2 regions of the Pseudochelatococcus sp. G4_1912 genome follow, and region 1 is predicted to be linked to the other one. Evidence: riboswitches for the same ligand, from Rfam matches in the RefSeq annotation. Region 1 holds a riboswitch; the other holds the start of a gene.
The links. Region 1 has a riboswitch for cobalamin ahead of metE (5-methyltetrahydropteroyltriglutamate--homocysteine S-methyltransferase). Riboswitches for the same ligand answer to the same signal wherever they lie in the genome.
Positions count from the first base shown of each region.

Region 2: it holds a riboswitch for cobalamin, as region 1 does, so the genes downstream of both, VRZ32_RS03885 (TonB-dependent receptor plug domain-containing protein) here and metE (5-methyltetrahydropteroyltriglutamate--homocysteine S-methyltransferase) in region 1, are expected to answer to the same signal.

Region 1 is NZ_JAZDRL010000002.1:850,696-856,639, forward strand. Features, by position in the region: gene VRZ32_RS11045 (DUF2948 family protein) at 1-399, shown strand, start outside; gene hisD (histidinol dehydrogenase) at 383-1,678, shown strand; gene VRZ32_RS11055 (UPF0262 family protein) at 1,830-2,318, shown strand; gene VRZ32_RS11060 (low molecular weight phosphatase family protein) at 2,320-2,763, shown strand; cobalamin riboswitch at 2,818-3,058, shown strand; gene metE (5-methyltetrahydropteroyltriglutamate--homocysteine S-methyltransferase) at 3,168-5,522, shown strand; gene VRZ32_RS11070 (aminotransferase class IV) at 5,523-5,944, opposite strand, start outside.
Region 2 is NZ_JAZDRL010000001.1:832,321-838,264, reverse strand. Features, by position in the region: gene VRZ32_RS03895 (FecCD family ABC transporter permease) at 1-275, opposite strand, end outside; gene VRZ32_RS03890 (ABC transporter substrate-binding protein) at 272-1,150, opposite strand; gene VRZ32_RS03885 (TonB-dependent receptor plug domain-containing protein) at 1,178-3,073, opposite strand; cobalamin riboswitch at 3,254-3,445, opposite strand; gene VRZ32_RS03880 (MFS transporter) at 3,719-4,930, shown strand; gene VRZ32_RS03875 (DNA translocase FtsK 4TM domain-containing protein) at 5,138-5,944, shown strand, end outside.

The sequences.
Region 1 (5,944 bases):
TCCGCGCATCTTCAGGACGCAGTCGTGCGGCGCGGGGATTTGCGTTACCTGCCGACTGAGCGGCGCTTTGCGCTGGCGCTCCAGCGTTTCGATTGGGAGCGTGAGGAGGGGAGCGGGCACCAGCGTCGGCTAACCGCGCTGCATTTCGAGCAGGTGCTTGCTGTGCGCCACCGTAAGCTAAATGAACATTCTGACGCACTACATACACTGCTGGCCGTGTATTTCGTTGATAATGAGAAACCGTCAGGCGTTGTGGTGCTGGAGTTCTCCGATGGTGCCGCCATACAGCTTGATGTCGAGTGCGTTGAGGCGCAAATGAAGGACCTGGGCCCGGTGTGGGAAGTGGAGACACGTCCTGTGCACGCAAAGGTGGAGGATGATGATGCCAACAAGGCTTGACGCATGCGATGCTGGTTTCGAGGCGGCCTTCCGGGTGCTGCTATCGGCAAAGCGGGAAGTGTCGGAAGATGTCGATGCGATCGTGCGCGATATTATTGCCGATGTTGTGCGTCGTGGCGATGAAGCTGTTATAGATTATACATCTCGTTTCGATGGGATGACGCTGACGGCCGCAACCCTTCGTGTGACCGAGGCCGAGATTGACGCCGCTTTGGCAGCTTGCCCTCCCGAAGCCTTGGCTGCGCTGGAAGTAGCGCGTGTGCGCATCGAAGCATATCACCGCCGGCAGGTTCCCGCTGATGAGCGGTTTACGGACGAGGCGGGTGTCACCGCTGGATGGCGCTGGACGGCTATTGAATCAGTTGGGCTTTATGTGCCCGGTGGTACGGCGAGCTATCCTTCGTCTGTACTGATGAACGCGATACCAGCGCGCGTGGCCGGTGTGCCGCGTATTGTGATGGTAGTGCCAACGCCTGGCGGTGTTGTTAATCCGCTTGTGCTGGCTGCAGCGCGCCTTGCTGGTGTGGATGAGGTATACCGGGTTGGTGGCGCGCAAGCCGTTGCAGCACTCGCGCACGGTACGGAGACAATCGCGCCTGTTGCCAAGATTGTGGGGCCGGGCAATGCATATGTTGCGGCTGCCAAGCGACGCGTGTTCGGGCTTGTGGGCATTGATATGATTGCGGGACCATCGGAAGTGCTGGTGCTGGCGGATGGTAATGCTAATCCCGAATGGATTGCTGCTGATCTTCTGGCGCAGGCTGAGCATGATACGGCTGCGCAATCCATCCTGATAACTGACAGTGCCGATTTGGCTGATGCGGTTATGGTGGCTGTTGAGGGACAACTTGCTACCTTGCCGCGCGAAAAAATTGCGCGCCAAAGCTGGGATGAATTTGGTGCGGTTATCATTGTGCCATCATTGGCTGAGGCCATTGGCCTTGTTGATCGGATCGCGCCGGAGCATCTGGAAATCGAAGCTGAGAATGCTGAAGAGCTGGCTGCTGCAGTTCGCAATGCGGGTGCGATTTTCCTCGGGCAATACACACCAGAGGCCATTGGTGATTATGTCGGCGGCCCTAACCATGTGTTGCCGACCGCGCGATCTGCACGATTTGCGTCAGGGCTTGGCGTGCTTGATTTTCTAAAACGTACCTCCATTCTGCAGTGTACGGCTGAAGCTTTGCACGCCATCGGCCCCGCCGCCATTCAGCTTGGCGAAACTGAGGGCTTGCAGGCGCACGCGCGTTCAGTCAGCATCCGACTGAACCTTGGATAGATAGAGCATTTTCCCGATTCATTGAATCGCTCAAGATGCTCCAGGTTATTGAGTGGGCGCATTTTCGAACCGAGAAAGCGGTACTCACTTTTTCTGAAAAAGCTATAGAGTCGGGCAAGATGGTGTGGCGAGATAAGCGAAAGGCCGGGATGTGACCAGCGCTGACGATGACAAGCGCCGACGGCTCGTATCGGTCACGCTGGATGAAGCGTCGCTTGGGCGCGGCAATTCAGATCAGGAACACGAACGCGCCATCGCAATTTGGGATATCATTGAGGAAAATACTTTTGCTGTCTGCGGGCATGAGGGTGGCCCTTATGCGTTGCGCATCTCGCTGGTTGATCGCAAATTGGCGCTGGAAATCCGCGAGGCTGAGGGCGAGGCAGTCGTTTCACACTTTCTGTCGCTGACGCCGTTTCGGCGCGTGATCAAGGATTACGAGCTGGTCTGCGAAAGCTATTATGCCGCTATTCGCACCGCTACTCCCTCGCAAATTGAAGCGATTGATATGGGGCGGCGCGGCTTGCACGATGAAGCATCCGAGCTGCTGCGCGAGCGGCTGGCAGGTAAGCTCACTGTGGATTTTGATACCGCACGCAGGCTCTTCACCCTGCTGTATGCGCTGCACTGGAAGGGTTGATATGGTGACCGGCGCGGGGAGGCGTCGCATCCAGTCAGTGTTGTTCATGTGTGCGCTTAACGCTGTACGCTCGCCTATGGCCGAGGGCATTACGCGGCATTATTTTGGCCGCTCGCTCTATGTTGCATCCGCCGGCGTCAGGCCGGATGACATGGATCCGTTTACCATCGCTGTCATGGATGAGATTGGTATCGACCTTAGCCGCCATAAACCTCACTCGCTTGAGGAGCTGGAAGACACTGGCTTTGATTTGATCATTTCCCTTTCACCCGAGGCGCATCATCGTGCGATGGAGCTGACGCGCACGATGGCCGTTGAAGTGGAATATTGGCCCACAGTTGACCCCACAGCCGTTCACGGTTCGCGCGAGCAGCGACTGGAGGCTTACCGTGCTGTGCGAGAGAGCTTGGTGAAGCGCATTACTGAGCGATTTTCTGGCGTATAAAACAACGACATAAACATATCTTTATATTCGTACTTGACCGCTACCTTTTATCTGCCATAGTGCGCGGATCGTGGTTCTTCATACCTTTCGGGGCGATGAAGCCAAGAGGGAATCCGGTGTGATGCCGGAGCTGCACCCCGCAACTGTTAGCGGTGAGCGTTTATCCATTTTATGTCACTGATGGTTTGGGGGTGGAACCAATCACTTGCGATTGGTCTGCACCTGTACATCGGGAAGGCCGGATAAGCGTGTTGACCCGTGAGCCAGGAGACCTGCCACGATCGCATAATCGTCCTCGGGCGGGGTCCCCGGTGGTCGCAGGTCGTGGCCTCTTGGGGAATTCCTATGGAGTGTTCACGTGCGTCCGCTCGGCCTTTTGCCCCCATTGTTAAGGGGTTTAGCCGATGTCTGCATCTGTTTTGGTCGCCACACTTGGTGCGCCACGCATTGGTCCACGTCGTGAATTAAAGGCGGCGCTGGAGAGTTACTGGTCCGGAAAAACCGGCTCTGATGCCTTGTTGGAGGTTGCTGCTGGCCTTCGAGGAGCAAACTGGGCGCGCCAACACGCGGCCGGTATTACGCACATCCCGTCAAATGATTTTTCACTGTATGATCAGGTGCTTGACACAACAGTGACCGTAGGTGCCATTCCTGCTGGCTATGGGTGGAAAGACGGTGCTGTATCGCATGAAACCTACTTCGCCCTTGCGCGTGGTACGCAGGGCGAGCAGACATGTTGTACGCATAAAAGCGCAAACGACCATGCTCATACTAACGGTGCAGCCGGGTTATCTGCGCTGGAAATGACCAAGTGGTTCGATACCAATTACCATTATCTGGTGCCAGAATTTGTGCGTGGGCAGGCATTTGAGTTGGCGTCTACCAAGGTTATTGATGAATTCCGCGAGGCAAAAGCGCTAGGCTATCATACACGTCCTGTGCTGGTGGGGCCTGTGACATTCCTGAAGCTCGGTAAAAGCCGTGACGAGCATTTTGATCCGCTGCTGCTGCTGCCCGGGCTTTTGCCGGTTTACACCGAGATATTGCGTCGGTTGGCGGCACATGGTGCGGATTGGGTGCAGATCGATGAGCCGGTGCTGGCGCTCGATATTGATGATGCAACCCGCGCTGCCTTGAGAGCAGCCTATGAGATGTTTGCGCGTGCTGTGCCGGGGTTGAAAATTCAGCTCACAAGCTATTTTGGTCCACTCGGCGATAACCGCGCGACTGCTTTGGCATTGCCAGTTGCCGGGTTGCATCTTGATTTGACGCGCGCATCCGAACAGCTTGACGGTGTGTTGAAGGAGGCGCCTGCGGGGCTGGTGCTTTCGCTTGGTGTGATTGATGGCCGTAATGTCTGGCGTGCTAATCTACCGGCGATCCTTGATCGGATTGAGCCAGTCATGGCCAAACGCGGCACGGATCATCTCATCGTTTCATCGTCGTGCTCGTTGCTGCACGTGCCGTTTGATCTGGCACTGGAAACGGGGCTTGATGAGGAGCTGAAGGGCTGGTTGGCATTTGCGGCGCAAAAGCTCGATGAACTCTCCATTCTGGGCCGGGCCCTGTCATCTGGGCGTGGTGCGGTGAAGGAAGAGCTTGCGGCATCACAAGCAGCTGTGGATGCGCGTAAGGCTTCGCCTCGCATCCATAATGCGGCGGTAGCCGCGCGGCTTGCGGCGGTGAAGCCCGAGGATGCACGCCGTGCGCACGCTTTCAGTGAGCGGCGGAAAGCGCAGAATGAAGCTCTACGTCTACCCGTTTTTCCCACAACGACGATAGGCTCTTTCCCTCAAACGGGTGAAGTGCGCAAAGCGCGCGCAGCGCACACGCGTGGTGAGTTGGATAATGCGGGATATGATGCTTTTCTACGGCGGGAAACGGCAAATGCTATTCGCTGGCAGGAGGAAATCGGTATCGACGTTCTCGTGCACGGAGAGTTTGAACGCAACGATATGGTGCAGTATTTTGGCGAGCGTTTGGATGGTTACGCTTTCACGCGCACTGGATGGGTGCAGAGCTATGGCTCGCGTTGCGTGCGCCCGCCTGTGATTTATGGCGATGTGTCGCGCCCTGAGGCGATGTCTGTGGCGTGGACAACTTATGCGCAATCGCTCACCGACAAGCCGGTGAAAGGCATGTTGACGGGACCGATCACCATGCTGCAATGGTCGTTCGTGCGGGATGATCTATCGCGCGCCGATGTCTGTCGTCAGATTGCATTGGCACTTCGTGATGAGGTGAGCGATCTGGAGCGCGCTGGTATCAGTGTGATTCAGATAGATGAACCCGCTATCCGGGAAGGACTACCGCTGCGCAAAGCCGATTGGGCGCATTACCTCGATTGGGCCGTGGAGAGTTTTCGGCTGTCGTCGTCTGGCGTGCGGGATGCAACGCAGATCCATACGCACATGTGCTATTCGGAGTTCAACGACATCATCGATGCTATTGGTGCGATGGATGCTGACGTGATTTCCATCGAGACCTCGCGCTCCAAAATGGAACTGCTCGATGCCTTCATCACATATCGTTATCCCAATGAGATTGGCCCCGGCGTATATGATATTCATGCGCCGCGTGTTCCTTCAGTCGCAGAGATGGAGGCGCTGCTGGAAAAGGCGGAGCAAAGATTGGCGGCTGATCAGATTTGGGTCAATCCCGATTGCGGTTTGAAAACGCGCCAATGGGAAGAGGTGCGGCCAGCATTAGTTAATATGGTGGCCGCCGCCCGTGCATTGCGGGCGCGTGTAGAAGGCTGATTATCCGCCAAATAGTAGGCCGGTCAGCCTTGTGCTAATCGGCTTATCATCGGGGAGCACCCTTCCAGCAAGTTTGCAAACTTGACGAATGCCAAGGCTCGACGTGAGGAAAATTTCTTGCGCGCGTTTAAGGTCATCGGCGGTGAGGGAGGCTTCGCGCCCGCCCTCCACGAGAACGCGCGCGCGTGTGATGCCGGGCAGTGCGCCGTCAGAAAGCGGCGGCGTCAGTAGGGCATTATCGATCACGGCGAAGATATTGGCGGCTGTTGCTTCTGCAATTCTGCCAGCGGTATTGATGAGTATCGCATCATCTGCGCCCAGCGTTTGAGCTTCGCGCCTTGCGATGATGTTATCGAGACAATTAATGCTCTTCACGCCAGCGAGGGGCGATTGTTCGTTGCGACACGTGCTGTTGGCGATAA
Region 2 (5,944 bases), on a different contig from region 1:
GGTTCGGCTAGTGGATTACGCAGTAGACCTTGCATAGCCGCGCCCGTGATGCCAAGGCTGAAACCTGTGAGAAATCCCAAAATTGCGCGCGGTAGCCGCAGCTCCAGAAATATCAGACTCGCGAGGCCTTCTCTTCCATGAATGAGATCTGCTGAGGCAGCGAGGATGTTGAGTGATGTATCGCCGATCATCAGCGAGACCACTGTCAACGCTAAGGATGATAATACCAGCAGTACCAAACTTGTGCCATAGGAGAGGGGCCACCGTTCAATCATGGTGCAGCCTGCAAGCTTTGGCGCAAATAGCCTACAGCATCGGCAGAGCTGGGGCCTGCACATACCCATAAATGCTGGGGGATGTTGATGAAGCGGGTGCCTTGCCGCTTTAGCGCTCGTATTGCGGGGTGATCTAATAGCTGCGAAGCGCGTGCAGGGCCGTTCTTCTCACTGGCGTCGATGATGATGACATCTGGCTGATGATTGAGAATGGCTTCAAGAGACATGCGCCCATATCCCGAAACACCTGTCTGGGCTGCGATGTTTATGAGACCTGCTTCTGCCAGAATGCTGTCAGGCAGTGTATTGGCGCCGGCAACAATGTTGTTGGATTGCAGCACCAGCGTTTTCAAGACAGGCAGCGGGGTGGATTTCGCTAGGTTGGCAAGGCGGGTATCCATTGCCTTAATGGTGGCTTCGCCTCGCTTTTGTTGACCAATGAGTTCTGCAACAAGGCGTATTTGCGCGCGAATGGCATCGAAGGTGTGGGGCACTTCGAGTGTGATAACCCGAATTCCAAGCCGGCGAAGCATCGCAAGCGTGGCTGGGGCAGTAAAAGTACTGGCCAATACGAGATCGGGAGAGAGCGCACGCACTTCTTCTGCGCGCCCTTTATTTGTGGCATACGCTGATGCGGCCTTCGCCCAATCAACATTTCGTGGATCATGCGACAGGTATGAAAGCGAAGCGATCTGTTCGGGATCAGCCAAAGTGAGCACTAAACCGTCAGCACACATATTAATGGAGACGATATGTTGCGGACCATCTGTTTTAGCTGCAGCAACAGTGTGTAATGCCAGCCACGTGCATGCCAGGAGTACAAGGGCTGGCAGGGCGCGCCAAGAGATAGTGCTAATTGCTATGCGCCCCGCCATGTTCCCCAAATCCGAACAATTGGCCAGTTACTGCGGAGAAAACCGCAAGCCGGCATAAACGCCAAGCCCTGGCCGTAGAAAACCTGTTGGATTTTCATAGCGACGATCGAACAGGTTGTCGACGCGTGCAAACAAAACTGTCTGTTCATCTGCCTGATAATCCGCAGCCAGATTCACGGTTGCGTATCCAGATGTACGCAGACGTGTGATCGAGAAATCGCGATTGCCGTCAACAAATGCTCCAACATAAAGCGCCGTTGCAGACAATCGTAGCTTGTCGTTGGCCTGCCAGAATGCGGTAAAGCTCGCCTTATGCCGGGGGCGACGTAACAATTCCTGACGTGCAATATCATCGCGTGCGAGGGTAAAGGTGTAATCGATGCGCATGTCGACATCTTCTGTTAGCTGCACAGCGCCAAATGCTTCCACGCCTCTCGTCGTTGCTTGTCCCACGTTAGTGTAAGAGGTGAATGTCGTGTTGGTATTGATCAGGTCATTGATATTGTTGTGAAAGTATGTTGCCCCTACGAGCACTTTCTCATTCGCGAAAGGCTGCTCGAAGCCCAGATCGTAGCCGGTGCTGGTTTCCGGTTTTAGATCAGGGTTGCCGTAGAAATCAAAAGCAGGGCGTGAGTCAGCAAAACGCTGGCTGAGCGAGGGGGCCTTGAAGGCTGTGCCGATGCTGCCTTTCAAACGTGTTTCCGTTACGGGCAATGTCAATGTTGGAGCAAAGCGCCAGGTGGTGTGTCCGCCATAATCATTATTATCGTCGTGACGAATGTTTGCCGCAAATGCGAGGCGTTCAGAGATTTTCCCCTGCCATTCGATGAACCCCGCAGCATTGTTGCTTGATGCTGTAATCATGTCATCATCAAACCGCTCGCGCTCATGCTGGAGGCCGAGGATTAGTGTGTGTTCAGGGGTTATTGCGATATCTGTACGCCAATCATGGATTGTGCGTTCGCCAAGGTTGCTATTAACGATCCCTGGCCCGTAAGCATTGATAGGCCCCGTATTATGGCGATCTTCATTCGCATAGCCAACGCCGAACGTATTGTTGATGCGCCCGTCCCACATCGACCACTCGCCCTGCGCCCGCGCGAGGAAACGCTGATTGCGCTGTGCACTGCGGGCAGGGTTTGGGGCGCTTGGCCAGCCGTCATCCATTGTGTTTTTCAGCAAGGCGTCTGTATAGCGTCCTATAAATGAAAGACGCAGGCTTTCTGTCAGGTTTACGCCGAATCTGGATGCGAAAGACCAGTTATCATAGGAATCGTCATTGATACGCTGTCCCGCTGGCACCAATTCAGGTGGCGTTACGGGCGTTGCTTCGGTGCGCATATGGGCCGCCGAGAGGAAATAATCAAACCGATCATTCCCGCCGGATGCCTGAGCTGTCTGGTTGAAGGTTCCGAAGGATCCGCCTTCCATCTCTAATGATGCTTTTGGGGGGGCTTTTCCGGTCTTGGTCGTGATGCTGATAACCCCGCCCAAAGCATCGGCGCCATAAAGGCCACTTTGCGGACCGCGCAAGACTTCAATGCGAGCAATATCAGCCGTCGGCAGATGGCCAAAATCATAAGCGCCGGTGGGCGTGGATGGGTCATTGACCGGCACACCATCAATCAGCACCTTAACATGATTGGCACTGGTGCCGCGAATGAACACTGATGCCTGCCCGCCTGGCCCTCCTGTTTGGACAACGCTGGTGCCAGGCACAGGGGCGAGAGCATCGGGAAGGGTGCGGCGTTGGGTACGGGCAATTTCCTCAGCGGTAATCACTGTTACTGACGATCCCACTTGTCGCACGGGTGTAGGCAGCGAGGTTGCGCTGACGGAAATCTCGTCGAGGATGAGCGTCGGTTCAATTTGCTGCGCAAAGGCTGCAGGGGAGGGGAGAGTGCAGGCTGCTGATGTTGCCATCAATACAAATATTGTATGCGTGCTACATAGGCCAAGTGGCCGCGCTGCTTGAGACACAGTAAACCTTTCAGGCGCTGGAGCGTTGCATCTCCAGCGTGTGGCACGTCACTGCGAGATAATGCCTCTGCTTGCATAGTGCGAAGCGAAAAGCCCCACTGGCACACCCCGACCAATGACTCCGCGATGACCACGGTTGACGGCAGGTCTCCTGGCTTGCAGCTCAACGCTCCCACCGCCTTCCCGGAGTTGGCTCCAGTGGCATCATGGCGGAAAGCTCGCTGCTTACAGTTGCGGGGACAGCCGCAGAATAGCGCTGGCGCGCACTGCGTTCCCTTTTGATCCCGTGAGGGAACCGTCACCTTATCGATATCCCGCACTGGCAGGTCTGTCAAAGCATGAGATCATCCATGGCATGAGTGCCATGGTTAGCCGCTATGCAGATTGCGCCATCACCTGTGCTGGTTCTTGTGTGGTATAGCTCTAAAGCTTTGAAACAGTAGCTATTGCTTTCTTGTTTTGCATCGATCAAGAACAAGTGCGCGGCCATTGTTGGGTGGGCGTTTTGTGGAGGAAAGTCGGGTGTCCATTAATCAGAATGAGGCTGCGGATTTGTCAGCCTCTGACGTGAACAATGCGGTTGGACGCATGCCTGTTGAAAGCACGGCATTTGTTATCATCGCAGCGATCAGCTTCAGCCATCTGTTGAATGACATCATGCAGGCGCTGTTCACGTCGATGTACCCGATTTTCAAGGCGGATTTTAATCTCGATTTTGTGCAGATCGGGTTTCTGACTCTGGCTTTCCAGGTGACGGCATCGCTGCTGCAACCCCTGATCGGGATGTATACAGACAAGCGCCCGATGCCATACTCGCTCTCTGCAGGCATGGGCTTCACCTTTTTCGGCCTTCTGCTGCTAGCGGTCGCTCATGATTATATGATGCTTGTGGTTGCAGCATGTCTGATTGGCATTGGCTCTTCAGTTTTCCACCCGGAAGCGTCGCGCGTGGCGCGTATGGCGGCCGGTGGGCGGCATGGGTTGGCGCAATCGCTGTTTCAGGTTGGCGGTAATTTTGGCACGGCGATTGGGCCATTGCTCGCTGCCTTTATTGTGTTGCCACGTGGTCAGGGTAGCGTTGCATGGTTTTCGTTGATCGCACTGGTTGCCATGGTGATCTTATGGCGCGTCGGTGGTTGGTATAGTCGATATCGTAAGGCAGCAGCGTTGCGCCCGGTTATCGTGCATAAAAGCACCCTGCCGCGCAGAACTGTGGTCATCAGCCTGATCGTGCTATGCCTTCTAGTGTTTTCGAAAAACATCTATATGGCAAGCATTTCAAGCTATTATATGTTTTATCTCATCGATACATTTGGCGTTTCGGTGCAGGATTCGCAATTGTTCCTTTTCCTGTTTCTGGGTGCTGCGGCAGCAGGTACGGTGATCGGTGGGCCGATCGGTGATCGTTTCGGGCGCAAGACCGTGTTGTGGGTTTCCGTGCTGGGCGTATTGCCCTTTACGCTGATGCTCCCATTCGCAAATCTTTTCTGGACAGGGGTGTTGTCTGTGATTATCGGCGCCGTGATGTCGTCTGCCTTTCCGGCAATTGTGGTGTTCGCACAGGAGCTTGTTCCGGGAAAAGTTGGAATGATTTCCGGCCTTTTCTTCGGGCTGGCATTCGGCATGGGCGGTGTGGGGGCAGCTGCCCTTGGCGCTTTGGCAGATCACCGGGGAATCGTATTCGTCTACCAGATGTGTGCGTTTTTACCGGCAATCGGTTTGTTGACAGCGTTTCTGCCGAATTTGCGACAGCCTCGCCTTCGGATCATTCAGGGCGGTGAAAATACGGACCCGGCCTGACATTTTGCTATAATTAAATTTATTTCTGATCAATTTAACCATGTCGCCGGTGCTTGAGTTAATTCGAGCTTAACCGGCGACATCTATATTTAATAGAATCACGTCATCCCGCTATTGCGCTTGAGAACCTGATCTGCCCAAACCATGCGAACCATACGACGGACTTCGTCCCAAGCCGATGATATCTCCGACGCGCTGCGGCGCTTCATGCTGAATCGTGCGGTTGAGCTGGCAGGCCTTGCTTTGCTCGCCGTTGTAGGTGCAGCCGTCGTGGCATTGATGACTTGGTCGGTCACCGATCCAAGTTTCACACATGCTACAGATCAGCATGTTGCCAACATGCTGGGATTGCCTGGAGCGATCTTTGCTGATCTTGCCATGCAGATTTTTGGCCTTGGCTCCATTGCTCTGTTGGTGCCGTGTGCTATCTGGGCCTTCAGGCTCATCGCGCGTAAACCGCTGCCCCGTATGGGGCTCCGGCTTGGGTTGTGGATTTTGGGGACGGCCGCTGCCGCTGCAGTTGCCAGCGCCATGCCGGAAACAGCACGCTGGCCACTTCCTTCTGGTCTTGGTGGTGTGGTTGGCGATGCGCTGTTGTTCGGGGGCACGGGGCTTTTCGGTGAGGGCAGTGTCAGTGGTTTCATCATTGGAATTGGATATGCAGCTGTAGGCATTCTTGCGCTGTCAGCGGCGTCCGGCTTTGGTTTGGCGGCTCAACCGCAAGCATCGCTGGAAGATGAATATTACGATCTGCCGGTTGATGAAGATGATAGTCGGGATGAGCCTGGTTGGGGCATTGTATCTCTGGGCGCGGCTGTTCATGGGTTGATGACTGTCAAGGCTGCTGCATCGCGCAGGTTCCGCAAGCCTGATATAGCTTATGGGAATGTGGGCCGGGGAGGGCATGAACCCGTCTTTGGTGATGAGTATGCTGATGAATACGCTGTTGGCGCTGCGCCATCCGGACCTGCCCCATCAGGTTATTACCCGAATGGCGTAGCTGTTCCAGCGCGC